2 regions of the Bacillus sp. PK6-026 genome follow, and region 2 is predicted to be linked to the other one. Evidence: a T-box and tRNA genes for the amino acid it is inferred to sense, from the RefSeq annotation. Region 2 holds a T-box; the other holds one or more tRNA genes.
What was found. The T-box of region 2 lies ahead of tyrS (tyrosine--tRNA ligase). A T-box ahead of a tRNA ligase gene usually reads a tRNA of that ligase, here a tRNA-Tyr.
Positions count from the first base shown of each region.

Region 1 (15,760 bases), 510 kb from region 2:
CGCTTCCACCCTTTCATTTTGATGATGGTTAAATCGGCGCCGATGTTAAATTCGTCATTAAACAGCTTTGCCAGTTCTCCTGCGGTCATTCCGTGCTTTAAAGGGATGGGATACATTCCGACAAATGAAGAATAATCTGGATCAAGGACAGGTCCTTCAACTTTTAAGCCGCTTTGCGGGTTTGGCCGGTCAAGAACAATGAATGGAATGCCGTTTTCTTTTGCCGCCTCCATCGCATAAGCCATTGTGTAAATGTAAGTGTAAAACCGCGTTCCGACATCTTGGATGTCAAATAGCAGGACGTCAACGTTTTTCAACATCTCCGGTGTCGGTTTTCTCGTATCTCCGTAAAGGCTGTAGACGGGGAGACCGGTTTTTTCATCAATATAAGAGTCAACCTTATCGCCGGCTTGAGCGTCTCCCCTTACACCGTGCTCTGGACCATAGAGAGCGGTCAGCTCAATACCGGGGGCTTGGTGAAGCAAATCGATGCTGCTTGTTAATGCTGAATTGACACCGGTTGGATTTGTGATGAGACCGACCCTTTTTCCTTTTAATATGCTTTTCTTGTTCATGATCACTTCAATACCCGGTGAGACCTTTGCTTTCTTTTCTTTGTCCGGAAAGGCCGCTGCTGCGGTTAATGTACTGAAGACAAACATTCCCGCAAGCAGCCAGATCGCTTTTTTTCTCATTATGACCCTCCTTTGTGAAGCGGCTTGCCGTTTTTAATATTCAACCCGTAGCCGAACGGGTAAAGGGTTTCTCCGGGGCGTGTGACCGAAGGAATGTCTACGGGCAATGTTCCTTTAGGCTTTGCCTTTCCGAAGATAACTTCCACTCCGGCCGGAATATTCGGCTGCCTGAAGCCCCCGTTTGCATAGCCTTTAAAGCCATATACTGCGATCACGGCAGCGGCTTCTTCAAAATTTGCCGTGTCATAAGGGTTTCGTAAGCTCATTAAGACAAATTTTTTCCCGTTTGCCTGAGCGTATTTCATGGCGGCGCGCGGAAAAGCAGTTGCCCACTTGCTTGAGTCTTGAATGCTGTCATCAATGACACCGTCGTTCACAACAGGATCGTTTTTGACTACATATGATCCTGTGATGACATAATCGGCCTCGTCAATTTTCTTTTGAATCTCTTCATCAAACGTTTTTTCTGCAAATCGATATTCGACGACCTTGATGTTTTTCTTTATTTTGCTGATGGTTTTGGCGATTGCTGCTGTTTGCTCTTCGTATGGGGCGAGAATGAGGACGGTATCCCCTTTTTTCGGTTTGAATGGCAAGGTGCTTTTTTCATTTTTAAGAATGGTGACGCTTTCTCTTGCCATTTTCCTTTCGGATTTCATGTGTTTGTTGCTGCCGACCGTTTTCAAGGCGTATTTGATTTTTTTCTGAAGCGGTTCGGAGCCGGTGTGATCGATGATACCGCGGTTTATTTTTAATTGAAGGATTCGCTCCACCGACTGATCGATTTGTTCGATAGGGATCTCACCTTTTTTAACGGCTGTCAGAAGAGCTTCGAATACACGCGCTAGATTTTTTTCGGTCTCAAGCGATGTGACTTGTGCGGGCATGAGGGCGATGTCGACTCCTGCTTTGACAGCCATGACGACGGCTTCCTCCTGTCCGAAATTATCAGAAATGGCTTTCATATTTAAAGCGTCTGTTACGACAACGCCCTTAAAGCCGAGGTCTTTGCGGAGAAGGTCTGTCATGACTTTTTTGGAAAGTGTTGCAGGCACCATGATGTCCTCGCCGTCTTTTTTGCTTTTATAGGTTGTATTGTCAAAGGCGGGGAACTGGACATGCGCTGTCATGATCATGTTAATCCCTGCATCGATCGCTTTTTGAAATGGCGCAAGTTCAATGCTTCTCAGCCTTTTTTCATCATGCGGAACAAGCGGCAATCCGTAATGACTGTCAACCGCTGTATCGCCGTGTCCGGGAAAGTGCTTTGCTGTAGCGATCATTTGCTCGTCCTGCAGGCCCTTCATCATCTGGATGCCGAGCTTTGAAGTCAGCTCAGGCTTGGAACTGAAAGAACGAACGCCGATGACCGGGTTGCCGGGATTGTTGTTGACATCAAGTACAGGACTGAAGTTCACGTTGATGCCCAGCGATGCTAATTCTTTTCCGATGATTTTTCCTGATTTGAAGGCATTTTTGCTGCTTCGCGATGCACCGACTGCCATATTGCCGGGCAGGTTTGTGCCTGATTCAAGTCTGGTGACAATCCCGCCTTCCTGATCGATCGTGATAAAGAGCGGAATGTCAGGACTCGCTTTTTGCAAGCCGTCCGTTAACCGTACAGTCTGCTCTGTGCCTGTGACATTTTCAGCAAAAAGAATGACACCGCCGAGCCGGTATTTTTGAATGATTCCCGCGACTTCGTCATTCATTTTTGTTAATCCTTTGGCGTTCGATTCCCCTTTTTTCTTCCAGTTTCTAAAGTCAGGCATCAGCATTTGTCCGATTTTCTCTTCAAGCGACATGCTGCTGACCATTTGTTTGAGGTGTTGTTCCGGCTGCTGTTTCGCTTCTGCTTCGCGAGCGGCGGGCTGCAAAGCGAGAGACGATAACAGCAATGCAATCAACGCGCATTGAAGAAATCTTTTCATATAAGGGTCGCCTCCTATTGGTGATGTAACGCCTCGTAAATAGCTGTAATGACGCTGCCGTACTTTCCGGTTGCAAATGCGTCACCTTCAAATTGATTCGGGTTTTCTTTAGGGTTGATGACAGGAGAGTGCTTTTTATTGGTTAACAACACAATGCCGATTTGATACACGGGATCGATGATAGTGACGGTTCCCGTCCAGCCGGTATGGCCGTATGCCTTGTTGCTGGCGTGCTTGCCGAACATCCACTCCATATCGGTATTGCCGTTAAGCCGCCATCCTAGTCCATATGTGGGATTTGTTTTTGACGGCTCAGTAAATTGTGAAATGACCGAACGGCTGAATAGATGTTGTTTCCCGTAACCGCCGCCGTTCAGCATGACTTGAAGGAGCACTGCTGCGTCGTCAACGGTGGAAAAAAGGCCGGCATGCCCAGAGACGCCTTCCATTGAATAGAACGCTTTTTCATCGTGGACTTCCCCTTGAAGCGTGTAAGTTCTGATATTTGGAAACAAGATGGTGCCATCTCTGGTGTTTCCCTTTCGTTCCGTAGCTGCAAAATGCGGCGGTTTAAAGCCCTTTTGGAGCGGATTAAACAAAGTATGCCGCAACCCGAGAGGCCGGTAAAATTGGTTTTCAACAAAGGTATCTAAACGCTCGTTTGTGACTTTTTCTATGATCAGCCCGAGGAGCATATAGTCGATGTCACTGTAAATTTGTTTTGTGCCGGGTTCATATGACAAGGGGGTTTTGACAAGATATTCAAGCGTTTTGCTCCGTGACTGAGAGTAGAGGTGTCCGGCTGCTTTCGGGTCGTAATAGTTCCAGCTTGCAGGGAAGCCTGCGTGATGGTGGAGCAAATCTATGACGCGGAGCCGGTTTTTTCCCTTTACATCGTCTTCCGGGTGATCATTGAAATCAGAAAGATAATGTGAAATGTTTTTGTTCAAGTCAAGCTTTCCGGTGCTCACTAAATGCTGCAAGGCAAAATTGACGGCATACATTTTTGTATTGGAGGCGAGGTCAAACATCGTGTTTGCTTTCATTTTTTTTGGATGTTTGAGCGTCGAGAGGCCGTTGTATTTCTGCTTGTAGCCGTATGCTTCTTTTTTGACGATTTTTCCGTCTTTTATCAAAATCAAGGCAGCCCCGGGAAAGCCCGCTTTGACATCCTGTTCGATCAGACGGTCCACGACTTTAAGCTTTTCCGAAGAAAAACCGGCTTCTTCAGGTGTTTTCGCCTTCGTTAATACGGGATATGTCAGCTGACCTGTTGTCTCGTTCGCAATTGCAGTCTGTGCTGATGACGGAAGCGGGAAAAAGCATGTCAGCAACAATAGGGACGATGCTGCAGCGCTGATCATAAACTTTTTCAGCTTGCTTCACTCCTTTCTGTCAAAAAATGTATAGTGGGAATTTTAAACAAACGTTTAATCAAATTCAACTGCCATATCGTCTTTAAAACCAAAGAGATATGTTAAGGCAAAGCCGGCAGCATAGGAAATAAACAAACCGAGAATATACAAAAGAACTTGGTGGGTATGGACTAAAAATGACAAAGGAAGACCTGATACGCCTATCGATTCGGTCGCGATTTTGAAATACGCTTGAAAGGCTCCACCTACTCCGGCGCCGAGGCACGCGGTTAAAAACGGACGTCCGAGTGGAAGAGTCACACCGAATATGAGCGGTTCACCGATTCCGAGCAGGCCTGACGGCAGTCCGCCGGCAATGGCTCTTTTGAGCTTTGCTTTTTTTGTTTTGAAATAGATCGCAAAAGCGGCGCCTACTTGACCTGCGCCCCCCATAGCCAGAATCGGCAGCAACGGGTCATCGCCGATTGAATTGATTAATTCCATATGAACGGGTGTCAATCCCTGGTGCAGTCCGGTTACGACGAGCGGAAGGAAGGTGGCCCCCAGTACAAAGCCGGCGATAATGCCGCCGAGATCTAAGATGGCGAGAAGTCCTGACGTAATGGCGTCAGATATCAAGCCGCCGACAGGCATGAAGACAACGTAAGTGACGATTCCTGTGATGAGAAGGGAGACTGTAGGTGTGATGATGATGTCGAGTGAATGAGGTACAAGGCGCCTGACCCGTTTTTCGAGAAAAGCGATAAATGCAGCTGCGAATAAAATACCGATTAAACCTCCGCGTCCCGGCAAAAGCGCTTCACCGAAAAGCGAAATATCACCAACGGCCGGGTTAATGATTAAAATACCGGCTAATCCGCCGAGTGCGGGGGAGCCGCCGAATTCTTTCGCCGTATTGACCCCGACCAGGATGCCCAAATACGTAAATAAACCTGAACCTATTACCGTTAAAATAATGGCGGTTTGTGATGTTTCAGCGAGCCAGCCTGCTTGGATAACGGCTTTGGTGATTCCGGTAATCAAGCCTGAGGCGACCAAAGCGGGGATCAGCGGTATAAAAATGCTTGCGATCCGCCGAAGAAACAATTTAAAAGGCGTCGCGTTTTTCTTGGAAATCTCAGCTTTATGTTTGGCTGCGGATTGTTTTAAGTCAACGTCTTCCGCGGATTGAAGCAACTTCCCGAATTCGTCTGATACGTGCTGTACGACGCCGGTGCCGAGGATAATCTGAAGCGTTTCCTCCTCAACGACGCCAATCACGCCTTCAAGCGCTTTGATTGAGCCGATGTCGGTTTTTTGACTGTTGACAGGCGTGATGCGCAGGCGCGTCATACAATGGGTATAATCCGCGACGTTAGACGGGCCGCCGATGTGTTGTAAAATCAGTTTTGCCAGGCCGGCATATTTTTTCTCATCGCTCATTTTATATCCCCCTTTTTTACAATTCGCTCATTCCCATCATGCGGATGGCCGCTTTTGTTTGATCAATATACTGAATGATGTCCTCGTAGCGCTCCGCGGCTATGCCTAAAAACAGAATGTCAATCATGTAAAGCTGAGTTAAACGAGAGGAGGTGGCGGCGCTGCGAAACGGCGCTTCGTTTGAGCATGACGTATACAGGGCGATATCGCTTAATGAAGAGACAGCAGACTGTCCAAACCGCGTCAGTCCAATGGTTTTAATGCCATGTTTTTTGGCGAGTCTGACTGCATTGGCGATTTCATGCGTTTCTCCTGAATGGGATATGGCAAACAGAACGTCATTCTCGCCGGCATTGGCGATTAATGTCGCGACAAGATGCATATCACTAAAAGCGGTGGCTTTTTTATTGATGCGCAAAAATTTCTGCTGGGCATCTTGTGCGACGATTCCTGAAGCCCCGATCCCGCAAAAATGAACCGTTTCTGCGTTGATCAGTATTTGAATCGCTTTTTGAAGATCTTCGTGGTCAATGTTTTCAAAGGTATCGCGAATCGCCTGAATCGAATTGCTGGTTGTTTTTTGAACGATTGAATGGAGCGGCTCTTGCGGTTCGATATCCCGGTATCCCTGATCAGACGGTTTCATTAAATCGCCGGCGACCCTCATTTTTAAATCTTGAAAGCCTTTCAGCCCCAGAGATTTGCAGAGCCGTATTGCCGCCGCCCCGCTTGTCTTAGCCGAAGAGCTCACCTCTTGAATGGTGCCGTTTACGACCTCGTGTGGGTTTTTCAAAATGTATTCGGCAAGCTTTCGTTCAGATTGCGGCAATCTGTGAAGCATATTCTGAATGATTTCCAATCCTCCTGCAGCCATTGTTTCTTCCTTTCTTCTTTAAACTTGGTCTTCATAAATGGATAGAGCTTTTTCGATATCGCCTTCTGATTTCTCAAGCAGGTTTTCGGAAGCGGCCGCATCTTCGTTTGTTTTCAGCATGATGATGGCGGTTTTGACCTGGTTATGGGATTTTTCTAACGCTAGTGCCGCCGCTTCTTTTGGAACACCTGTGACCGTTTGGATGATGCGAATCGCCCGCTCCTTTAATTTGTCATTGCTTACTTTTACGTCTACCATGAGGTTTTCATAGACTTTTCCCATTTTGATCATGGCCGCCGTTGAAATCATGTTTAAAATCATTTTATGAGCGGTTGCTGCTTTCATTCTCGTCGATCCGGCAATAACTTCAGGGCCGACGACCACTTCTATGCTGTGATCTGACACCTGGCTGATCGCCGAGTTTTTGTTGCATGTCAGTGAGACGGTCTTGGCGCCACTTTCCCTGGCATACTTCAAAGCGCCGAGAACGTATGGAGTCCGACCACTGGCGGCGATTCCGATTACGGTATCATTGTTTGAGAGGTTAACGGCTGATAAATCCCGTCTGCCGAATGCCTCGTGATCTTCAGCGCCTTCGACGGCTTTGTACAGAGCTTTTTCTCCTCCTGCAATGATGCCAATGACCGACTCGGGAGATATGCTGAACGTCGGCGGGCATTCAGCTGCATCGAGTACGCCGAGTCTCCCGCTTGTACCGGCACCGATGTAGATGATCCGTCCCCCTTTCTTTAACGACCCGACGGCGAAGTCAACGGCGGTCTTAACTTCTGGTAAGACTTCTTGTACAGCTTCGGCCACAGTTTTGTCTTCATCATTGATGATTTTCAAAATATCAATCGTCTTTGACTGGTGAATGCGCCTGGATCTTTCATTCCGGCGTTCGGTCGTTAATGAACCTAAATGGCTGTTTTCCATCGACAACTCCTCCTGATGATGAAGTGCATATATTTCTTAATTTTCAGTATATTAAGGGTGGAATATTATTTCAATAAAAAAAGGTAAATATTAAAATTTTATTTCAATGAAGTTCTAAACAACGGATTGCCGACATAAAATAAAGCGCAGATGAACTGCGCTTATGTTCAGGTATTACAGCTCGTCTATTTGGTGTTCGGAAATCACACGGAAGCCTTCTTTTTTCAGAAGCGCTGCTGTAACGCCGTTGCCGGCTATTTTTTGGCTTGAGAAACTTCCATCGTATATATGGCCGCTGCCGCAAGACGGGCTGTTTTCCTTCAACACGATCGTATCAGCCTTGATTTGCCTTGCCATCTCCAATGTTAGATAAGCTCCTTTTATATACAGGTCTGTTACGTCTTTTCCCGATTGTGTGTTGATCACCGCCCTGCCGTCTAAAACGTCTTCTCCCGACCCGCCTATAATTTCGGCCGGTTCCCTTGGCGTTTGAAATCCGCCGAGCAGCTCGGGACAAGCAATCACCGCTTTTTTTTCTTCAACAAGCTTATTGATTTTCCCCACATAGCTGTGCGATCCGTTATAGCGGCATTCCACCCCGGCCAGACATGAACTTACCAGTATCATTTTTCGCGTCCCCTCTCTTGCACATCAGATAGCCCTATTTTAAACAAAATTTCTGCGTTTTTCTCAATGTTTATGAATAAAAAATTTGAAAATAAAAATTTTAATTTACCCCTTTACAAATGGGGAGGAACCTGTATATAATAACTTTTGTCAGCTTTACGAGAGCTGCTTGAAACACGATGATGGCCCGTTGGTCAAGTGGTTAAGACACCGCCCTTTCACGGCGGTAACACGGGTTCGAATCCCGTACGGGTCACCATTCTTTTTTGGACAGCACGCTGCGAATGCCGGAATTTTTAAAAGGAAGGCATGCTAAGGTCGCAACGTCCTGTTGCAACGCGCACTTGTACTTTAAAGGCAAGGAAGGCATGCTAAGATCGCAACGTCCTGTTGCAACGCATGCACTTGTACGTCCTGTACTGCGGAGGATTAGCTCAGCTGGGAGAGCATCTGCCTTACAAGCAGAGGGTCGGCGGTTCGATCCCGTCATCCTCCACCATTTTTTCGGATCGGTTTTTGTCACAACCGCGCCGGTAACTGCATAAGATACCGTATCATGCCGGTCTAGCTCAATTGGTAGAGCAACTGACTTGTAATCAGTAGGTTGGGGGTTCAAGTCCTCTGGCCGGCACTGTTTTTGGAGGGGTAGCGAAGTGGCTAAACGCGGCGGACTGTAAATCCGCTCCCTCAGGGTTCGGCGGTTCGAATCCGTCCCCCTCCACCATTATTGGGCTATAGCCAAGCGGTAAGGCAACGGACTTTGACTCCGTCATGCGCTGGTTCGAATCCAGCTAGCCCAGTTTTTGGACATCCTGTTAGGATGTCCTTTTTATTTTGTCTTTTTTGTATAACTATTCAAAAAAATGTCTTGTTGAGTCAATTCCGAATTGGAAGGTACAATGAAGGTCTGAAAGGGGGATATCATATGTTAAAACAGCAGATTTCAATGATTGGCGTACCGATGGATCTCGGTCAGCTGAGGCGGGGAGTCGATATGGGACCGAGCGCGATTCGCTGTGCCGGTGTTAATGAACGGTTGGAAAGCCTTTGTCAGGATATTGAAGACCTCGGCGATATGACAATCGGGCAAAGAGAGGATGAGAAAGAAGGCGGGGAGCCGGCATCTGAAGAGCTGAGAAACTTGAAAGCGATTACAAAAGCGAGTGCAAAACTTGCTGAGACCGTTGATAAGATCGTGGCTTCAGGTGCTTTTCCGCTCGTGCTGGGCGGTGACCACAGCATAGCGATCGGAACGCTGGCCGGCCTTGTGAAGCATTATCAAAACCTGGGTGTGATCTGGTATGATGCCCATGCTGATTTAAATACGAAAGAAACGTCTCCTTCAGGCAATATTCACGGTATGCCGCTCGCCATCAGCCTGGGGATCGGCCATGAAGGGCTGACAGGCATCTATGGAAAAGAAACGAAAATTAAAGCGGAGAACATCGTCATCATCGGTGCGAGGTCACTTGATGACGGGGAAAAAGAATTGATTCGCGACAAAGGGATCAAAGTGTATACAATGCATGAAATCGACCGCCTCGGTATGACGAGGGTGATGGAAGAAACGATAGACTATTTGCACGGCAGAACGGACGGTGTCCATCTGTCACTCGATTTAGACGCGCTTGATCCGAACGATGCGCCTGGTGTCGGAACCCCGGTAGCGGGAGGCATCAGCTACAGGGAAAGCCACCTGGCGATGGAAATGCTGGAAGAATCGAAGCTGATTACGTCCGCTGAGTTTGTCGAAGTCAACCCGATATTGGATGAGAAAAACAGGACGGCTGAAGCGGCAGTCGCCTTAATGGGGTCGCTGTTTGGCGAAAAGCTGCTTTAGGTGCGGTTGAAGAGCGGCCTTAGGCTGCTTTTTTTTATAAAAAAGTCTCAACTTCATAATATTTAGGTTGTATAATAATTTTAAGCTAATATTAAGCGCATGATCCCTGTCAAAGCATCTACACCCTGCCAAAAATTTGATAAACTATTTTTATGAATTTAATGAAACCTTATAAAAATCAATTCGTATACATAAAGACCGGTGAAGGCAGAGGTTAGATAAATATGGAAACAATGATTAAAAAAAGAATCAAACAGGTGAAAAAAGGCGATCGTAATGCATTTGCAGACATCGTGGATATTTACAAAGACAAAATTTATCAGCTTTGCTACCGTATGCTCGGCAATGCGCATGAGGCGGAAGATATTGCGCAGGAAGCGTTTATCAGAGCATACGTGAATATCGACAGTTTTGATATCAACCGGAAATTTTCCACATGGCTTTATCGAATCGCAACCAATTTGACCATCGATCGTATCCGTAAAAAAAAGCCGGACTATTACTTGGATGCAGAGGTGGCGGGGACTGAAGGACTGACGATGTATTCCCAGGTTGCGGCGGATGTTGCGCTTCCAGAGGATGAAGTGGTTTCTTTGGAGCTGCACAGCACCATCCAGGAAAAAATCTTAAGGCTTCCCGATAAATACAGGACGGTCATCGTATTAAAGTACATTGATGAGCTCTCACTCATTGAGATCAGTGAAATCCTTAATATTCCCGTAGGTACGGTGAAAACGAGGATACACAGGGGCAGAGAGGCTCTCAGAAAACAATTAAGGGATCTTTAAGTGGGGTGATGAAATGAGCTGTCCGGAGCATATTGTTCAGCTTATGCATAAATACCTTGACGGAGACATACTACCGGAAGATGAATCGCAATTAAAAGAGCACCTCCAATCATGCGAAGACTGCAAAAAGCACCTTCATGAAATGGAAAAATCCATCGCTCTTGTCCAGAGCACGTCGCATCTTACAGCTCCGGCGAACTTTACAGCCGATGTGCTGGCGAATCTGCCGAAGGAAAAGCGAACGGCATCGATCAACAGGTGGCTTAAAGCCCATCCGTTTTTAGTGGCGGCAGCTTTGTTTATCATTTTGATGGGCGGCAGCTTTTTCTCCAGCTGGAAAAACGATCAGGATTTCAGCGTATCAAGCCAGCCCAATCTCGTAGTGAAAAACAACACGGTCATCGTACCTGAAGGCGAAGTTGTCAAAGGCGATGTGACCGTGAAAAACGGAAAGCTGATTATAGAGGGCAAAGTCGACGGCGATGTCACGATTGTTAATGGCGAAAAATATACGGCTTCAGCAGGACAAGTCACCGGTCAGATCCATGAGATCAACGAAGTGTTCGACTGGATGTGGTATAAGATTAAATCGACCGGAAAATCGGTTTTTGACATGAAGGAGTCTAAAGAGTAGAGCAAAGCGGGCGAATGAGCTTTGCTCTTTTTTTATGAAGGGCCGCCATTTCACTTGGAAAATCAATTTGTGCTATAATAGCCTCTGTATATGTAAAAATAATAGATCATACCATTTTGAAACATATTAACCTTACTAATGACTGAATTCTTGGAGGACGAGGAAATGGCTTTTGAGGATATCCCTTTCTTGCAGTACCTCGGCGATGCCGTTGATATTCTCCTTGTTTGGTACGTAATATATAAATTAATGATGGTCATCCGCGGGACAAAGGCGGTTCAGCTTTTAAAGGGAATCGTGGTCATTGTTCTCGTCAGGCTGGCCAGTCAATATTTAGGATTAAGCACCCTGCAGTGGCTGGTTGACCAGGCGATCACATGGGGGTTCCTAGCGATCATTATCATCTTCCAGCCTGAATTGAGGAGAGCGCTGGAACAGCTGGGGCGGGGGCGCTTTTTTTCGAGGAGCGGAACACCTGAGGAAGAGCAGCAGCAGAAAACGATTGATGCGATTACAAAAGCGATTAAATATATGGCGAAACGCCGGATTGGCGCGCTTCTGACGATTGAACGGGAGACGGGAATGGGCGATTACATAGAAACGGGGATCCCTTTAAATGCAAAGGTCAGCTCTGAGCTATTGATCAACATCTTTATTCCGAATACACCGCTTCATGACGGCGCCGTAATTATGAAAAATGATGAGGTTGCTGCAGCCGCCTGCTACCTTCCGCTTTCTGAAAGCCCTTTTATTTCAAAAGAGCTTGGGACGAGGCACAGAGCAGCAGTGGGAATCAGTGAAGTGACCGACAGTCTGACGGTTGTCGTATCCGAAGAAACGGGCGGCATCAGCGTCGCCAAAAACGGAGACCTTCACCGTGATTTATCGGAAGAGGCATTGAAAAACATGCTTGAAGCGGAATTCAAGAAAAATTCGCGAGAAACTTCCTCAAATCGCTGGTATTGGAGGGCGAAGAAAAATGGATAAGTTCTTAAACAATCCCTGGGCTGTCAAAGTAGTCGCATTATTATTCGCGTTTCTTCTTTACTTTGCGGTCCACAGCGCTCAAGCGCCGACTCCGAAGAAACCAGGTGAATCGTTTTTCCCGACATCGACGACAGACGAAGCGACGCTCACCGATATACCGGTCAAATCGTTTTATGATGATGAAAACTACGTCGTAACAGGCGTGCCGCAGACGGTGAATGTCACGATTAAAGGCCCGACAGGAACCGTCAAGAAGGTCAGACAAGTGAAGGATTTTGAGATTTATGCCGATATGCAGCATCTGAAAACAGGCAGGCACAAAGTCGAGCTGAAGGCCAGAAATGTTGCCGAAGGCCTCACTCTGACCATCAATCCATCGGTGACAACCGTGACCATCGAAGAAAAAACGACGAAGGAATTCCCGGTCGAGGTTGATTTTTATAATAAAAACAAAATGAAAGATGGCTACACGCCGGAGCTGCCGATTATCAACCCGAAAAACGTCAGCGTCACCGGCTCAAAAGCCGTGATCGACAGAATCCAAAACATCAAGGCGACGATCAATTTAGAGGGCGTCGACCAGACGGTTGAAAAAGAAGCCAAGCTAACAGTATACGACAGGGACGGAAATGTTCTTCCGGTTGAAGTCAGTCCATCCGTCGTTAAAATCACCGTTCCCGTGACAAGCCCTAGCAAAAAGATTCCCGTCAAAGTTGACCGGAAAGGGAGCCTTCCGGACGGTATCAGCATTTCCAGCCTTGATATCAGTCCGGGAGAGGTAACCGTCTACGGGCCGCAAAATGTTCTTGATTCGTTAGAATTTGTCGAGGCTGATGAGGTTGATTTAAGTAAAATGAAAGATGACACTGAGTTGGAAGCCAACATTAAAGTGCCGGACGGCGCTAAAAAAGTGTCACCCGAAAAAGTGAAAATCAAGGTGAAAGTTGACAAGGAAGAAGAGAAAAAACTGAAGAACGTTTCAATTAAAACCGCGGGGCTGAATGACAGCCGGGATCTTGAATTTCTCGATCCGAAGTCAGGCAAGCTGGATATCACGGCAAAGGGCTCGACAGCCGCGATCGAAAAACTCCAGCCTTCCGACGTCGAGCTCTATGTCAATGTGGCGGATCTCGATGACGGCGAGCATAACGTGAAGCTGGAAGTAAACGGACCGCAGAACATGACATGGTCGCTTTCGCGGCAGAGCATTCGAGTGAAAATCTCATCTCAAACAACCCACAACGAAAAAAATAATGGTCAGAATGAAGAAGAAGAGAATCATTCTGAAAAGGATTCACAACCTTCATGAATCAAAAAGGAGCGATATTAATGGGCAAGTATTTTGGTACAGACGGTGTAAGAGGCGTGGCAAACAGTGAACTTACACCCGAGCTGGCCTTTAAAGTCGGACGCTTTGGCGGATATGTCCTAACAAAAGATAAGGAGCGCCCCAAGGTGCTGATCGGCCGTGATACGCGCATTTCCGGGCATATGCTGGAAGGTGCCCTTGTTGCGGGCCTTCTTTCGATAGGAGCAGAAGTCATGCGTCTCGGTGTGATTTCGACGCCCGGCGTCGCATATTTGACGAAGGCTATGGACGCGGAAGCGGGTGTAATGATTTCAGCTTCCCACAACCCTGTCGAGGACAATGGAATTAAGTTTTTCGGCGGTGACGGATTTAAGCTTTCCGATGAGCAGGAGCTTGAAATCGAGCGTCTGATGGATCAGCCTGAAGATCACCTGCCAAGGCCTGTAGGCGCTGATCTGGGTATGGTGAACGACTACTTTGAAGGCGGACAGAAATATTTGCAGTTTCTTAAGCAGTCTGCTGATGAAGACTTCACAGGCATTCATGTCGCGCTTGACTGTGCGCACGGGGCGACATCTTCGCTGGCGACCCACCTGTTTGCCGATCTTGACGCAGATGTATCAACGATGGGAACTTCTCCGAACGGATTAAACATCAATGACGGAGTCGGCTCGACCCACCCTGAAGCCCTGGCCGAATTTGTGAAAGAAAAGGGAGCTGACGTCGGCATGGCGTTTGACGGGGATGGCGACCGCTTGATCGCTGTTGACGAAAAGGGGAATATCGTAGACGGCGATCAAATCATGTACATATGTTCGAAGTACTTGAAGAGCGAGGGGCGCCTGGCGGACAATACAGTTGTCTCTACGGTGATGAGCAACCTCGGCTTTTACAAAGCGCTTGAAGCGGAAGGCATTAAAAGCGTTCAGACAGCTGTCGGCGACCGCTATGTAGTGGAAGCGATGAAAAAGGACGGGTTTACTTTCGGCGGAGAACAGTCGGGACATCTGATTTTCCTTGATTACAATACGACAGGCGACGGACTGCTTTCTGCGATCATGCTGATGAACACGATCAAAATGACAGGTAAGTCTTTGTCAGAGCTTGCGGCAGAGATGCAGAAGTTTCCACAGCTCCTCTTGAACGTGAAAGTAACCGATAAACATAAAGTAGCGGAGAACGAAAAGGTAAAAGCGGTCATCGAAGAGGTTGAGAAGGAAATGAACGGTGACGGCCGCATCCTTGTGCGCCCGTCCGGCACCGAGCCGCTTGTCCGTGTTATGGCTGAGGCGAAAACGAAGGAGCTTTGCGAGAAATACGTAGGCCGCATTGCAGATGTCGTGAAAGCTGAAATGGGAGCGGAGTGATTTTCCGCAGAAGACTGACGAACGAGACATGCTGATTTGACATAAGATAAAGGGAACCGTTCAATCTTGGAAAAAATGTGAACCATTTTGAAAAATGTTTGACGGTTCCTTTAGTGTATAGTAAAATCAGCTTGTCTTGTTTAATTTAAAAGGAAAGGCAGGGCAGAACCATTTTTTATAGTTATAGCGCCCGGACTAAGCGTGCGGATGAAACAGCTTAGTTGACGAGGATGGAGGTTTATCGAATTTTCGGCGGATGCCTCCCGGCTGACCACAAGATCACAGCCGCAAGGATTTCCTCAAACCAAAGAGGCGACTCTTTGAACAAAGGGAAATCGCATGATCTTCCATAAAAAACATGTAGGAGGGGACGAAGAATGTCCCCGCCTGATAAGCAGACTTTCTTCGTCTCCTGCCTGCGACCTTAGGAGGAAGAAAATTATGTGTGGTATTGTAGGTTATATTGGCCAGCTTGATGCAAAGGAAATTTTACTTAAAGGTTTAGAAAAGCTGGAGTATCGCGGCTACGATTCAGCTGGAATCGCTGTAGCGAACGAAGACGGCGTACACGTGTTTAAAGAAAAAGGACGGATTGCCGATCTTCGCGAAGTCGTTGATGCAAATGTGATATCGCAAGCGGGAATCGGACACACACGCTGGGCGACTCACGGGGAACCGAGCCGTCTAAACGCTCACCCGCATCAAAGCGCATCAGGCCGATTTACACTTGTTCATAACGGCGTCATCGAAAACTATGTTCAGCTGACGCGCGAATATTTACAAGATGTAACCCTTAAAAGTGATACGGATACAGAGGTTGTCGTTCAAGTGATCGAGCAATTCGTCAATAACGGTCTTGACACGGAAGAAGCGTTCCGCCAAACGCTTATGCTGCTCAAAGGCTCTTATGCGATTGCATTATTCGATCATGAAAACAAAGAAACAATCTATGTTGCGAAAAATAAAAGCCCGCT
Region 1 covers NZ_CP096418.1:169,844-185,603, forward strand. Annotated here, with positions in the region: gene M1D59_RS00955 (exo-beta-N-acetylmuramidase NamZ family protein) at 1-695, opposite strand, end outside; gene M1D59_RS00960 (glycoside hydrolase family 3 N-terminal domain-containing protein) at 695-2,626, opposite strand; gene pbp4b (penicillin binding protein PBP4B) at 2,641-3,990, opposite strand; gene M1D59_RS00970 (PTS transporter subunit EIIC) at 4,057-5,424, opposite strand; gene M1D59_RS00975 (MurR/RpiR family transcriptional regulator) at 5,441-6,298, opposite strand; gene murQ (N-acetylmuramic acid 6-phosphate etherase) at 6,317-7,234, opposite strand; gene M1D59_RS00985 (2-thiouracil desulfurase family protein) at 7,409-7,861, opposite strand; tRNA gene M1D59_RS00990 (tRNA-Glu) at 8,046-8,120, shown strand; tRNA gene M1D59_RS00995 (tRNA-Val) at 8,285-8,360, shown strand; tRNA gene M1D59_RS01000 (tRNA-Thr) at 8,420-8,492, shown strand; tRNA gene M1D59_RS01005 (tRNA-Tyr) at 8,501-8,585, shown strand; tRNA gene M1D59_RS01010 (tRNA-Gln) at 8,590-8,661, shown strand; gene rocF (arginase) at 8,787-9,701, shown strand; gene sigW (RNA polymerase sigma factor SigW) at 9,926-10,489, shown strand; gene rsiW (anti-sigma-W factor RsiW) at 10,503-11,123, shown strand; gene cdaA (diadenylate cyclase CdaA) at 11,289-12,110, shown strand; gene M1D59_RS01035 (CdaR family protein) at 12,103-13,419, shown strand; gene glmM (phosphoglucosamine mutase) at 13,440-14,786, shown strand; gene glmS (glutamine--fructose-6-phosphate transaminase (isomerizing)) at 15,228-15,760, shown strand, end outside.
Region 1: it has a tRNA-Tyr gene. The T-box ahead of tyrS (tyrosine--tRNA ligase) is inferred to sense a tRNA for this amino acid. The anticodon was not compared.

Region 2 (15,760 bases):
TGCAATTGATATTGACGCTCGTTTTTCTGATGTTTTACATCTTTAATCTGTATGATGCCCGGAAGACCGCCGCGATGAAAGCGGCGGGTTTGAAAATCAGCGAGACGGCCGGGGACATGATCAGAAATGCAGGTGACAAAGGGTTTCCGTATTTATTTACGCTGCCGGCATACCTCATGATGGTGTTTGTAATTATTTTTCCGGTGCTGGTGACTCTGTTTATCGCGTTTACAAACTACGATTTTTATCATATTCCGCCTAACAGTCTCATCGACTGGGTCGGCTTTAAAAATTTCATGAATATCTTTTTCCTTGGCTCATATCGGCAAACATTCGCCGATGTACTGGGCTGGACGATCATCTGGACAGTCTGTGCGACAACGCTGCAAATTGTTCTCGGCATCGTGACAGCGTTGGTCGTCAATCAAAACTTTATTAAAGGCAAGCGGATGTTCCGGATCATCTTTCTGCTTCCGTGGGCCGTTCCGGCATTTATTACGATTATGAGCTTTGCCAACATTTTTAATGACTCGGCGGGCGCGATGAACGTCCAAGTGATCCCGCTTTTGAACCAGCTCCCGTTCGTCGATATCCCGGCTGTCGCATGGAAGACCGATCCGTTCTGGACGAAGACGGCTTTGATTATGATTCAGACGTGGCTCGGTTTTCCATACATTTATGTCATGGTGACAGGGGTGCTTCAGGCGATTCCCGGAGAGCTTTATGAAGCGGCAAAAATTGACGGCGCGACATTTATTCAGCGCTTTAAACACATTACGCTGCCGATGATTTTATTTGCGACCGCACCGGTGATGATTACCCAGTATACGTTTAATTTCAATAACTTCTCGATCATCTATTTATTTAATGAGGGCGGTCCGGGGAGTGCGGGGGCCGGAGCTGGGTCAACCGACATCTTAATATCCTGGATCTATAAGCTGACGACGGGAACGTCGCCGCAGTATTCCGTGGCGGCTGCTGTCACACTGCTCATTTCTTTCATTGTCATCGGGGTTTCCCTGATTGCTTTTAAGAAATCGAATGCCTTTGGCAATGAGGAGGTCATGTAGATGAGAGGGATTTTCAAAAATACGCGGTTCACCGGGATGCTGAACAAGGTTTTGACCTATATATTTTTGACGTTTTTAAGCATCGTGATTATTTATCCGCTTTTGATCACGGCATCATCCGCATTTCGGGTCGGGAATGTAGCGGCTTTTACACTCGATTTTTCGGGCCAATGGACATTGGACCACTTTAAGCGGCTGTTTGAAGAGACGCTTTACCTCAACTGGTACGGGAATACGCTTGTGATCGCGCTGTCTGTCATGGTGTTCCAGGTGACGATTGTGACGCTTGCCGGCTATACGTACAGCCGCTACCGGTTTGCGGGCCGAAAAAAGAGTCTCATTTTCTTTTTGATCATTCAAATGGTGCCGACGATGGCGGCGCTGACCGCTTTTTACGTCCTGGCCATGCTGATCGGAGCTTTGGACCAATATTGGTTTTTAACTGCAATCTATATCGGCGGCGGAATTCCGATGAACACATGGCTGATGAAGGGCTACTTTGATACAGTACCTAGAGAAATCGATGAAGCGGCGCGGATTGACGGAGCGGGGCACCTGCGGATCTTTGCTTCGGTCGTTCTGCCGCTTGTGAAACCGATGCTTGCTGTCCAGGCGCTGTGGGCGTTTATGGGGCCGTTCGGCGACTATCTGCTGGCGAAATTTCTGCTTCGCTCGCCGGAAAGCCTGACCATCGCCGTCGGTTTGCAGACATTCATCTCCAATCCGCAGCAGCAAAAAGTCGCGCTGTTTGCAGCGGGCGCGATTCTTGCGGCTCTGCCGATTTGCATCTTGTTCTTCTTTCTCCAAAAGAACTTTGTGTCCGGTTTGACATCCGGCGGAACGAAGGGATAAACCGATGAACGACATGAGACACGAAAAGCTGATCGTCCGCTTTCTTAAAGCAGCGGCATCACCGGCGGGCGTCATGCGCTGCAAACATACATTCAGCTGGCTCGAAATTTCTTTTCTGTTTATGTTTTTGACAGCTTGCTTAACGGCGCCCGTGTCGATTGCGTTGATGAAAATGGACCGCTTCAACGCCGGGAATTTGCTCCCAAACGTTGTTCAAAAGGCTGACGCGCAATTCATCAAACAATTAAAAGGCTACCAATTGACAAACGGGAGATTGACAGGCGCAGACGAGCTGTACCGTGTGGAGAAAGAGAAAACCTTGCTGGCGGTCGATTTGAAGCATGAATTGAAAACAAGCGGTGAGAACGGCCGGATAAAGGCGGAAGGCGGCTATCAAAACGCGCTCATCTTTCAGTCAGATCATCTGATCATCAGCGATCAAAGCGGAGCGGGGTTTTCTGTCCGCTATCCGGCAAAGGCCGGGCTGAATGATCTGGATGCCGATCATGTAGGGGATTTTATCGGTGCCATGTGGTTTGCCCAATATAAGCCGCTTATCATCATGCTGGCCTGTTCCGCGGTTTTCATCATTTCGCTTTTTGTAACGGCCGTTCTGACGGGAGGCATCTGGATCTCCAAAAAATCCAACATGACCGGGATAAGGTCGTTTAAGGAAGCGGCCGCAGCGGCGGTGTGCGGATCAGCGCTTCCGGCAGCGGCTGCAATGGCTTTTGGTATGATCCGCTTTGACTTCATCATGATGCTGCTCATCCATTCGTGCGGAAGCGCTTTGATGGTCTCTTTCATCTTCAGGCATATATTCAAAACCCGCCATCACAACGAAAATCTTCAGTCAGGAGGAAATCATGGTAAATCAGCGGCTATTTGAGATCGACCAGTGGAAAATCAAAACAAACCAATTTGAAAAAGAACATAAGCGGCTTCAGGAAAGTCTGACATCCTTGGCGAACGGCTATATGGGGATCAGGGGGAATTTTGAAGAAAGCTATTCAGGCGAAAGTCTCAAAGGCACATATATTGCAGGGGTTTGGTTTCCGGACAAAACGCGTGTCGGCTGGTGGAAAAACGGCTATCCCGAATATTTCGGGAAAGTGATCAATGCGATGAATTTCATCGGAATTGATGTATATGTAGACGACGAAAAAGTCGACCTCAATCAAAACGGCATCGAATCGTTTGAATTGGAGCTTAATATGAAGGAAGGCATCCTGCGGAGAAGCGTTGTCGTTCGTGTGAATCAAAAGGCTGTCAAAATTTCGTCGGAGCGCTTTCTTAGTCTTGATGTCCAGCAGCTGTGCGCGATTCATTATGAAGCGGAATGCCTGACCGATGAAGCTGTTATTACACTTGTCCCTTATCTTGATGGCCATGTCGCAAATGAGGATGCCAATTTCGAAGAGCGGTTTTGGCAGGAAGAAGTGAAAGGCGCCGAATCTCATCGCGGTCATCTTGTGACGAAAACGATTGAGAATCCGTTTGGAACGCCGCGTTTTACGGTGGCTGCTTCAATGTGCAATGTGACAGAAGGATATGTCAGCGAGCATTTTCAAACGGATGCGATGTACGCGGAAAACCGCTTCTGTTACGAAGTGAAGCCGGGAACAAAGGCTTCTTTAAAAAAATTGATCATTGTCACAACGTCCCGGGACTTTGAAGAAGCAGAGCTTTTAGTAAAGGGCAGGGCGCTTTTGGCTGATGTTCTTCAGCAGGGATATGAAGAAGCGAAGCGGAGGCATACCGAACATTGGATGGAAAGGTGGGCAAAGGCTGACATTGAAATTAAAGGGGATGATGAGCTTCAGCAGGGCATCCGGTACAACCTCTTTCAGCTTTTCTCGACATACTACGGAACCGATTCGCGCTTAAACATCGGGCCGAAAGGGTTCACGGGCGAGAAATACGGAGGAGCGGCCTACTGGGATACTGAGGCGTACGCCGTTCCTGTGTATTTGGCGACGGCCGAGCCGGAGGTGACAAAGAATCTGCTTTTATACCGATATCATCATTTGGAGGCAGCTAAACGGAATGCGGCCAAACTGGGGCTGAGGGGAGCCCTTTATCCGATGGTGACCTTCACAGGCGATGAATGCCACAATGAATGGGAGATCACCTTCGAAGAAATTCACCGCAATGGCGCAATCTGTTATGCGATCTACAATTATGTCAATTACACAGGCGACCGTGACTATATGAAAGAATACGGGATAGACGTTCTCATCGAAATCAGCAGATTTTGGGCTGACCGTGTCCACTTCTCAAAACGTAACAACAAATATATGATCCACGGCGTTACAGGGCCGAATGAATATGAAAACAATGTCAACAACAACTGGTATACGAATTTGATTGCGTCGTGGACGCTTGAGTACACGCTCGAAAACCTCGCTGTCCTCCCGGAGGAAAAACGCCGCCGGCTTGATATACGGGAAGCCGAAATCGAGAGGTGGAAGGATATCATTGCGAAAATGTACTATCCATACAGTGAGGAATTAAATGTTTTTATTCAGCATGATACATTCCTAGATAAAGAGCTTCAGGCAGCGGATGAGCTTGAACCGGATGACCGCCCGCTCTATCAGAATTGGTCATGGGACAAAATTCTCCGCTCCAGTTTTATTAAGCAGGCGGATGTTCTGCAAGGCATTTATTTCTTTAATCATCGATTTACGACGGAAGAAAAACGGCGCAACTTTGAATTTTATGAACCGATGACGGTTCATGAATCGAGCCTTTCGCCGTCTGTCCATGCGGTGCTGGCGGCTGAACTCAAAATGGAAAAGAAAGCGCTTGAACTGTATAAGCGTACAGCGAGGCTTGATCTGGATAATTACAATCATGACACAGAGGAAGGGCTTCATATTACATCGATGACCGGAAGCTGGCTCGCGATCGTGCAAGGATTTGCCGGCATGCGGACCCAAGATGAGACGCTGTCGTTTGCTCCGTTTTTGCCGAAGGAATGGGACGGTTATGCGTTCAACATCAATTATCGGAACCGGCTAATCAATGTGCAGGTAGAGGAAAACAGCGTCGCCTTCAACCTTGTAAAAGGAGAACCGCTTTCCATGACAGTTTATGGAGAGCAAATCGCACTGAACGGACGGTATGAAAGGAGGATGCCCGATGAGCCAATGGTGGAAAGAGGCAGTCGTGTATCAAATTTACCCGCGGAGTTTTTATGATTCCAACGGAGACGGATTCGGTGATTTGCAGGGCATGATTCAAAAGCTCGATTACATTAAAAGCCTCGGAGCCGATGTTATCTGGCTGTGTCCTGTGTTTGATTCCCCGCAAGATGACAACGGCTACGACATCAGCGACTACAGAAGCATATACGAAAAGTTCGGGACGAACGATGATATGTTTCAATTGATTGATGAAGTGCATAAACGCGGAATGAAAATCATCATGGATCTTGTCGTGAACCACACGTCTGATGAACATGCCTGGTTTGCCGAAAGCCGCAAGTCAAAGGACAATCCTTACCGTGATTATTATTTTTGGAAAGATCCAAAGGCGGACGGTTCAAAACCGAACAATTGGGGATCGATCTTTTCAGGATCGGCGTGGACATTCGATCAGCGGACAGGGCAATATTACCTTCACTACTTTTCGAAAAAGCAGCCTGACTTAAACTGGGAGAATGAAGCGGTTCGCCGGGAAGTATACGATTTGATGACGTTTTGGATGGACAGAGGCGTTGACGGCTGGCGGATGGATGTGATCGGTTCCATTTCCAAATACGTCGACTTTCCCGATTATGAAACAGATGACAGCCGTCCTTATGTCGTCGGCCGCTATCATTCAAACGGCCCCCGTCTGCACGAATTTATACAAGAGATGAACCGGGAAGTGCTGTCCCGTTACGACTGCATGACGGTCGGCGAAGCAAACGGCTCAGATGTTGAAGAAGCGATAAAATACACGGATCCAAGCAGACATGAGCTGAACATGATTTTTACATTTGAACATATGGACATCGATACAAAACAACATTCGCCGAATGGGAAATGGCAGATGAAGCCGTTTGATCCGATCGCTTTAAAAAAGACGATGACGAGGTGGCAGGCCGCTTTAATGAATGTCGGCTGGAACACGCTTTATTTCGAAAATCATGATCAGCCGAGGGTCATATCCCGCTGGGGCAATGACCGCGAACTGCGCAAACAATGCGCTAAAGCATTTGCAACGGTCTTGCACGGGATGAAGGGAACCCCGTTCATTTATCAGGGAGAAGAAATCGGCATGACAAACAGTGAAATGCCGCTCAAGATGTATGATGATCTCGAAATCAAAAACGCATACCGAGAACTTGTCATTGAAAATCAAACGATGACAGAGGAAGACTTTCGAAAAGCCGTGGCGAAAAAAGGGCGGGATCACGCGAGAACGCCGATGCAATGGGATGACGGAAAACACGCGGGCTTCACAGCTGGAGAGCCTTGGCTGGCGGTAAATCCCCGCTATCAAGAAATCAATGTGAAGGAATCGCTCTCAGATGAAGATTCGATTTTCTATTATTATCAGAAGCTCATCGGGCTGCGCAAACAACATAAAGTTATCGTACATGGAGATTACCAGCTGCTGCTTGAGGATGATCCGCAAATCTTTGCGTATATCCGTGAATACCGGGGCGAAAAGCTGTTAGTCGCCGTGAATTTGTCAGAAGAAAAGGCGCTGTTTCATGCTCCGCCGGAATTGCTTGAAGACAAGTGGGATGTGCTGTTATCCAATTACGCCAGCGAGCGGCTTGATATAAGCGGCAGCATGGACATGGAACCCTATGAAGCTTTTATGATGATCAGTCGGGCAAAGGGTTCGACATTATGAAAGCGGTCATTTTTGACTTGGACGGCGTGATCACGGATACGGCCGAGCATCATTATCTCGCTTGGAAACATACTGCCGAACAAATCGGCATTGAGATTGACCGGAGCTTTAATGAACGACTGAAAGGCATCGACAGAGAGCGGTCGCTTAACACGATTTTGATTCACGGCGGTGCAGCCGGAACGTATCGGGAGGCGGAGAAACAAGAGATCATGCGCCGGAAAAACCAATACTACCAACAGCTGATCCAAAACTTGACACCGCATGACCTGTTGCCGGGAATCGCCGGGCTATTTGCCGAATTGAAAAGGGAAAATGTAAGCATCGCGTTAGCTTCGTCAAGCCGAAACGCGCCCGCTATTTTGCAACGGCTCGGGCTCATGGACGAATTTCATGCTGTCGTTGACCCGGCTGCGCTTGCTCGCGGAAAGCCCGACCCCGAAATCTTTTTGACGGCCGCAGCGCTGCTCGGTGTGCCTCCGTCTCAGTGTGCAGCAATCGAAGACGCTGAAGCCGGGATCGCCGCGATCAAATCCGCAGGGATGTTTGCGGTGGGAGTCGGTGATGAGACATCGCTGAGCGGGGCTGATTTGATCGTGCCCGACACAAACGAGCTGACATTTGAGCTGCTGAAGGAAGGATGGCAGCGCTGTTGCTGCATAAGAGAAGAAAAATGAATCGTAAAATGGCAGGCCGCCGCTGGCGGCCTTATTTGCAATCAGAGAGGTGAAGGCAAAATTAAGATCAAGGTGTTCGGGAGGCCGTTCGGATATGCTTTTCGAATCGAAACCATCAGGCGATTGAATACCGACCTGTTGCAAATTCTAACGCCTGCGCTTTTCATGAAAAACAGCCTAATCGATCCTTTTAAAAGGATGATTAGGCTGAATGTTTATTGAGGCATTTGCAATTTGACAAACTTCCGTTTGCCGACTTGGATAATCATACCGTGTTCGACCGCCACATCCGCATGAATCGATTCTGCTTTGATGCCGTTGATTTTAACGCCGCCGTTTTGGATCATTCGGCGGGCTTCGCTTTTGGAAGGGAGGAGTCCGAGCGTCACCAATAAATCGGTGACAGGCACCGTTCCGTCACCTTGCCAGTGTACAGACGTTATATTGTCCGGCGCGCTGTTTTGCTGAAAAACCTTTTTAAACTGCTGTTCGGCCGCTTCGGCTGCCTCGCTTCCATGATACATGTTGACGATGGTTTTCCCGAGAAGCATTTTCGCATCTCGCGGATGAACGGCCCCCGTTTCCAAATCTTTGACAAGTCGTTTTTTATCTTCCGCCTCCAGGTTGGTCGCAAGATGGATATATTTTTTCATCAAACTGTCCGGAAGCGACATCGTTTTTCCGAACATTTCATGAGGGTCTTCATCAATGCCGATGTAATTGTTCTTTGATTTCGACATTTTTTCAACCCCGTCAAGTCCTTCAAGCAGCGGCATGAGAATGACGACCTGTTTTTCTTTTCCATACTTTTCCTGAAAGTGTCTGCCCATGAGCACGTTAAAATGCTGATCCGTTCCGCCCAGTTCGATATCGCTGTCGAGAACGACCGAATCATATCCCTGCATCAACGGGTAAAAGAATTCATGAAGCGAAATCGGCTTTTGCATGGCCATTCTTTCTTCAAAATCATCGCGTTCCATTAAACGGGCGACGGTAATTTTGCCCGCGAGCGCAATGACGTCTTCCAAGGTTAATCGTTTCAGCCATTTTGAGTTGTAGTGAAGCTCGACTTTGTTCTGATCAAGCACTTTTCCAAACTGTTGAAAGTATGTTTCGGCATTGCGGCGGACTTCTTCGTCCGTCAGCTGTTTCCTTGCGGCGGATTTTCCTGTCGGATCGCCGATTTTTCCTGTGAAATCTCCGATCAGGAGCTGGACGATATGCCCGTTTTCCTGAAATTGGCGCAGCTTATTCAAGACGACAGTGTGGCCTAAATGAACGTCAGGCGCCGACGGATCGAGACCAAGCTTAATTTTCAGCGGTTCGCCGGTCAAAATCGATTTGGCCAGCTTTGCCCGCAGTTCTTCCGGGGGAATGACCTCCTCCGCTCCGTTCATATATAAGTGAAGCTGCCTTTCGACTTCCCGCTTCTCGGCAGTTGTCAGTTGATCAAATTGTTGTTGCTGCATGATAACTCCTCCTTTTTTGTATAAAAAAAGAGCCTCATCCCGATAAGGGACGTGGCTCAAATGCACGCGGTACCACCCTGGTTGAAGACCTCCGTCTTCCGCTCTATTTCAGATAACGGTTTCCCGTTCTTTGCTACTTGAAGGTTCACAAAGAAAGCTCAGGGAGGTAATTCGCGTCTGCCTTTGTACCGGCTCGCACCAGCCGCCGGCTCTCTGGAACAGGGAGACAGCCCGCTACTTGTTCCCGTCGTTGCTTATGGTTTATGAAGATTGTCGTTCACTTTTCGAAGGAGCTCGATCAATGTATTCTGCTCCTCTTTTGTCATGCCTTTGATCAGCATTGTTTCCCCTTTGTGGAACGCCGGATAGAGCTCTTCAATAGCGGCTTTTCCTTCAGGGGTGATCTCGGCGTATACGTGTCTGCGGTCTCTCGGATCCGTGCTTTTTCCGCAAAAGTTCTTTTTTTCAAGCGTTTTAATGACATTGCTCGCAGTGGCTGTTGAAATGCCTGACAGTTCAGCGAGTTTTCTCGTTTCAAGCCTGCCCCATACCCATAGATCGTAAAGAATCGAAAAAGCCGTCCATGACAATTGATATGAGGAAAGGATCTCGGTCTCCATTTTGACGCGGAGCTTTTGCGCTGACCGGTAAAGGTTGGTGGCAACCGAAATGGCTTCAAGATTCAAGGACTCGATCGGCATGCGTTTCAGCTTGATGAGTGTGTCGTGTTCTTCCTGTCGAAGATGGGGGGATCTATCCAAATCGTGACGCCTGCCTTTTTATTTTCAGAATCATTAGCTATGAAACGAATTTTAACAGATGGTTTTCATCCATGCAAGCCCTTTTTTGATATGACGAGAAAAGCCGGCATCATGATGATGACCGGCACTTGTTTCAGCTATTTTTTGGTGATCTGTTTGCGGCGCACTTCAACCCGATCCCCTTTTTGAATGTTGTCATACTGTTTTTTTGAGACGAGGACGGCATGTTCTTTTCCGTTTTGATCTTCAATCAACAGCCAATATCTTTTTTCTTTTCGTTCAGAGAGCGCTTTTTCTTTGATTCCGGCGGTGCGGAGCATGCTTTTTTGTTCTGCTGTATATCCGCCCGCGTGGAAGATCATCCAGTATGGAAAGTAGTAATTCAAAAAGGCTGATCCAGCAGGATTTTGATTGAGTGTTTGCTTGATGCTCCCTTTGTACAGGGCATTGGACGGCAATGTCCGCTGGATGGCGTTGAACTGACTGCTCTTGTTTAAATATTGTCGGCTCGCAGACTGATTCATATAACTGCGCATTCTCTGGTTGACTGAACCCGGACGTGTTTTTAAAGAGCTGTTATTAGCCGAGGAACTCGAAGCCTTGGTTCCGGATGTTCCATTGCTGCCTGTTGCCTCTGCTTGAGCAAAAGGCAGCAAGAGAGACAGCGCCATGATCAAAATAAGAGGAGCGCTTTTTTTCTTCATTGTTCATCACTGCTTTTTTGTTCCACTTTATCTTTGACGACGCCCTCAAGCGGCTCCTGGTTATATTTGATGTATGGGGGACGGTAGATGAAGGCTTCATGATCGCGGATTTTAATATAAGGCTGTTCGACATTTTCCACATTTTCTACATATTTTTTGAAAGTCTCCGTCTTTTCTTTCCCATTTTTCACGTATGATGCTTTCAGTAAAGGTGCTTTGTCGGATTCGCTGTCATTCACGTAATCAAACCATACGAGATCGTATTTTTGAATGGAATGGTCTTCTGAGACCTCCTGTGAACGGTCTGAAGCGGATGATGAACATCCAGATAGGGGAACGGCGAAAAGCATCGCAGCCGCGGATAACGAGATCAGTTTCGATTTTTTCACTGTGATCATCCTATTCATTTCGGTTTCTCTTTTATATACGAACGATCCTGGCAAAGGTGTCATCTGTTCTTGATAGTTTGGTAGAAAACTGGGCGTAATAATTGCATTTTAAACGTAAACAAACTGTAAAATACCATTTCTATGAAAAAAGGTATAATTTGAATGTCAGAAAAAAATCCCATTCACGGAGGATATTTTTATATGAAGAAGATACTTTTTTCTGTTTTTGTTTTGGCAGGCAGCTTGCTATTGGCATTCAATTTTGCCGGTGAGGCGAGTGCTAAAACGAAAAAAGTCAGCGGCTACATCACTTGGTACAACGGCGTGGGCAAAGTCGGCGCTGACGGCAAAAGGCTCGGCCATTGGGACTGCGCCACAAAGATGGGCTTCGATGTTCCGAGAAAAGGCACAAAAATAAGAGCCTATTCTAAAGCAAAACCAAAGAAAGTCATTACAGTCTATAAATATGATGTCGGCAGAATGCCGGGCGCTGTGTTGGATGTAAGCCCGAAAGCTTTTAGAGCTTTGGGATTTCCGACAAGCAAAGGAAAGGTAGCCGGACATTATACATATAAAAAATAGGAGAAAAGAAGCAAGGAAAATCGTTTTCTTGCTTCTTTCAATTGGCGGGGGCGAATATGAAAAAAGTCTTTGTGTTTTTGTTGGCGGCCGTCATTTTAGCCGCAGGCGCATTTGCGGCCTTCCGCTATTTCGTCCCGGAAAAAGCGGAGCCGGCAAAGGGCGGCGGTTCGGACCTGCTCGTATCGATAACCGATCAGAAGCTGATGACCGCTTACTATGAAAATCAAAATAAGCTGTATGAAGAAAAGATGACGGATTACCCGGCTGCGGCATTAGACCGGAAAAAACGCATTCTTTATTATACGAACACCGATAACAGCAATATGAAGCATTTGATCAGGCTGGATTTGCAGTCGGGCGAAAAAACAACCCTATATTCAGGGGATGAATATGTCGACGGACTCAGTTTATCGGCGGATGGTTCGAAGCTGTTCATGCGATACAACCTTGCGGAGGAGAGAAATTTTCACCTCGCTTCCTTTGATTTAAAACAAAAGGCGTTTCACGTCATTTATCCATCGTTAAACAACAAGGACGAGAGCGTCAGCTACTATCAGTACAACAAAGCGAACAATCAATTCGTTATGCTGCATTATTCATTGAAAGAAGACTATCAAAAAACAGATGAGGCCAACAGCAAAGGTGTGCCGCCCAAACCGACGAATATGAACATTTCCCTGGCGGATGAGAAAGATCAGCACCAGGTGAAAACGATCGCAAAATTTATCAATGACACGGCAATTTCGCCGGATGGCAAAACGATCGTCTTTACAGAATCGGCTGATGATCAGAAGTCGATTTATGCGATGGATGCCGAAACGAAAAAATATAAAGCGATCATTTCAGATCAGCGGGCATTTTCATTAGTCGACTCAGCACAGCCGCAATTCTCGAAAGACGGGAAAAAACTTTACTTTCTCGCTGAAGCAAAAGATGCAAAGCTGCTTGAAGATGAAACGGGGAGCGAAGCAAGGGTGAGAACGATTTATTCGTATGATATGGATACGAATAAAGTGAGCAAAGCCTGGGAAAAAACAAACGGGATTATCAACACCTTTTCCGTTATTGACGAATAATGAGCATCAGCCGGCACAAACAGTCTGTGCCGGCTGATGTTTTATCATGAGCCGTTTGCCTGAGACTCCGCAGCCGAGCTCGTCATAATGGCGATTGCTGCCGTCTGTTGTGCTTGAATAACGGCTTCAAGCGTTTGATAAAGTCCTGTTTCCAGAAGCGTCGGATCTTCCGTTTTTTCGCTCATGTACAAATTGACAGCCGTTTTCAGATTCATGTCTTTCTGCCACCTGAACAGTTTATCGCTGTTCAATGCGCCTGCCATGATTGTGATGGCATCTATGTCTTTTTCACCGTTCTCAAGCAATGCAAGCAGTCCGATTTCCGGGTAATGGACAGGCTTCGGTCTTCTATGCTTTTTTGTCAATTCATCGTATATCCGAAGGGAGCGGGCGACAAGCTGATCGGCATCCCGCTCCGGCAAAAGCGAGAGGATGTGGCTGAGAAACTGCAAATCGTTCCCTTTGCGAAAACCCGCTTGGTTCAGCTTTTGGTAAAACGCTTCGATATAGTCGATCAGTTCACCTGTTTCCATGTCTGAACCGGCCAAAAGCACGGCGAGCGGGTAATCGCCGGCCGATGTTAAAAAGACGTGCTTGTCCTTCATTCCTTTGTAAATAGACAAAGCCCGATTGATTTTGTCTTCATGATCATGCTCATCAGGATATTTTGTCAAAAGGATAAGTGCGGACAAGTAGGTGAAAATGCTTTTTTTGAATCCGTTGCCGGTCAGTTTTTCGTAAATAATGAAAAAAGGTCTGATATGCGTTTCAGGTTCTTCAAAGCGCACGTCAAACATAGCGGCGAATGTATAGCGATGGGCCGACTTTAACGGCGAAAATGTCCCGGCGGCCTGTTTGACGGCCTCACTAAGCGTTAAAAACCGTTCTTTATTAAAAGGCCGCTTGTTGACGACATACATGGAAGCAATCATCATCAATGTCCGCTGATCTGTGACTTTCCATTTTAAATCGCTTTTTAACTCAGAGTAAATTGCTTTATATTGATCCAATCGCTGCTGCAGTTTAGCAGATGCCATTTTATCTGTCTCCTTCCTCGGTTTGCGTCGTTTTTGTATATACGAAGCAAAGGAAAATAAGTTTCATGGATTTGGCATCATACCGGGCTTTTGCTTAATAATATGGAAAAGGATACAGCGCGGCAATAATAACAAACGGGAAGATCCTGCTCCTGAACCGTCGGAATCGCCGGCGCGGATATCCGTATCCGCCGTAAAACTGCCTTTCATCTGTCACGTCTTCGGGAATGAGGAGAGATGCTTCCTGACGGTTCACCCCTTCAAGGATCCCGTGAACGGAACGGCCGTCCTTCATTTTCAGCACGACGTGATAGTGCATGTATTTGCGGCATAAATCGTGCAAAGACCTTTGATGATCATGGGGCATTGAGCAAACGGCATCTTTCGGAACACTCATATTCATTTCCATCTCCTTTTAGATTTATGGTATTCATCTAATGGATGAATGTTCCGGCTTGGAACGGTGAAGCCGTGGTATATGTAAAAAAGCCGATATGAATCGGCTTTAAAGATCAATGGTCAGCACTTCTTTCTGCGGCACTTGAAACGGTCGTCGTCATCATCAGAAAAACACTTTCTTTTTCTGCATTTGAACCGGTCATCGTCAGAGCTGCGGGTTTTATCCGTTTTAACGGTTTTATCCGTATTATTTGTTTTATCCGTTTTATCCGTTTTATCCGTTTTATCGGTATCCGCCGAACGCAGCGCTTTCCTTGACTGTCTTTCTTTTTCCCGCTCAGGGCTGTATGGATCGTAATTGTCATAGTACTCTTCGTAGCTGCTCATTTTGAGGCAATCACCGCCTTTGGGTCATGATATGATAATGTATTATAAAGAGGGGCGTTTTGCCTGTGCATATGTAATGGTTTGTTGTGCCGTAAATAAGCTGATCAACTGACAAAATTCAACATTGAATAAAAGGATTTTTCGTTTCAACCGCTAATATTATTATGTATCAACTATTTTTTTACGGCTGCGCCTGCCGATGCTTGCGAGAAAGCATTCAGGCGGACAGTCTGATAGGATAGAAGGAGCGGAATGCCAATGAAACGATCCGAAAGTGAAGGAGAGTACTTATGAAAAATAGTAGAAAAAAAGAAATCTTATCGTGGGTGAAAACACTTGTCATAGCCGCCGCGCTTGTCATGGTTTGCCGCTATTTTCTGTTTACGCCGTCAACTGTTTTGGGAGATTCAATGTATCCGACTTTAGAGGACGGCAACATGGTCATGGTTAGTAAAATCAGCGATATTCAGCGCTTTGATAAAATTATTTTTCACGCGCCTGATTCAGATGAAAACTATGTGAAAAGGGTGATCGGCCTCCCGGGGGATACGATCGAAATGAAGGACGATGTCCTTTATATTAACGGAAAAGTATATGATGAGCCTTATTTAAAGAAAAACAAACAAAAGCTGACGCTTCATGAACATTTAACAGATAATTTCACACTGGAGAAATTAACCGGCAAACAAAAGGTGCCGGAAGACCACTTGTTCGTGATGGGTGATAACCGTCAAAACAGCAAGGACAGCCGCTTTTTCGGATTTATTACAATGGACTCCGTTGTCGGCAAAGTTGAGTTCCGTTATTTTCCTTTCAATGAGATCGGCGGAATAGAATAGAAACGAAAAAGGCTTCCCATGATACGTATGGGGAGCCTTTTTAGCATTCGCACATTTTGGAGAGCGGGCGGTTTGAAACATTGTCTGTACAGTGAAATAATGAAAAAAGAAACTGGACAACAAGGAGGATGAGCAGATGAAAGTGTTTGTAGTGGGGGCGAACGGACAAATCGGGCGCCGTTTGACGAAAAGCTTGAATGAGAGCGATGAACATCAAGTCAGAGCAATGGTGAGAAACGAAGAACAGGCGCAGGCTTTGAAACAATCGGGAACAGAAACCGCGCTCGCTAATTTAGAAGGCACTGTGGAAAGCATCGCAGAAGCGGCGAAAGGCTGCGACGCGATTGTCTTTACCGCCGGCTCAGGCGGCAAAACGGGCGCTGATAAAACGCTTTTGGTGGATTTGGATGGGGCGGTTAAAACGATCGAAGCTGCCGAAAAAGCGGGCATCCGCCGTTTTATTATGGTCAGCACATTGCAGGCACACCGCCGTGAAAATTGGAGTGAAGCGTTAAAGCCGTATTATGTCGCCAAACATTATGCGGATCGGATTCTTGAAGGCAGCGGATTAAACTACACGATTATCCGTCCGGGAGGCCTGTTAAACGAACCGGGTACAGGCCGGGTGAAAGCGGCGGAAAACCTTGAGCGCAGAACGATTCCGCGA
Region 2 covers NZ_CP096418.1:684,193-699,952, forward strand. Annotated here, with positions in the region: gene M1D59_RS03455 (carbohydrate ABC transporter permease) at 1-1,070, shown strand, start outside; gene M1D59_RS03460 (sugar ABC transporter permease) at 1,071-1,922, shown strand; gene M1D59_RS03465 (DUF1189 domain-containing protein) at 1,927-2,811, shown strand; gene M1D59_RS03470 (glycoside hydrolase family 65 protein) at 2,789-5,125, shown strand; gene M1D59_RS03475 (glycoside hydrolase family 13 protein) at 5,067-6,773, shown strand; gene pgmB (beta-phosphoglucomutase) at 6,770-7,450, shown strand; gene tyrS (tyrosine--tRNA ligase) at 7,666-8,919, opposite strand; T-box leader at 8,962-9,179, opposite strand; gene M1D59_RS03490 (MarR family transcriptional regulator) at 9,174-9,620, opposite strand; gene M1D59_RS03495 (hypothetical protein) at 9,818-10,384, opposite strand; gene M1D59_RS03500 (hypothetical protein) at 10,381-10,782, opposite strand; gene M1D59_RS03505 (RlpA-like double-psi beta-barrel domain-containing protein) at 10,975-11,355, shown strand; gene M1D59_RS03510 (hypothetical protein) at 11,412-12,431, shown strand; gene M1D59_RS03515 (DUF4003 domain-containing protein) at 12,476-13,468, opposite strand; gene M1D59_RS03520 (small nuclear ribonucleoprotein) at 13,563-13,865, opposite strand; gene M1D59_RS03525 (hypothetical protein) at 13,988-14,254, opposite strand; gene lepB (signal peptidase I) at 14,545-15,093, shown strand; gene M1D59_RS03535 (SDR family oxidoreductase) at 15,230-15,760, shown strand, end outside.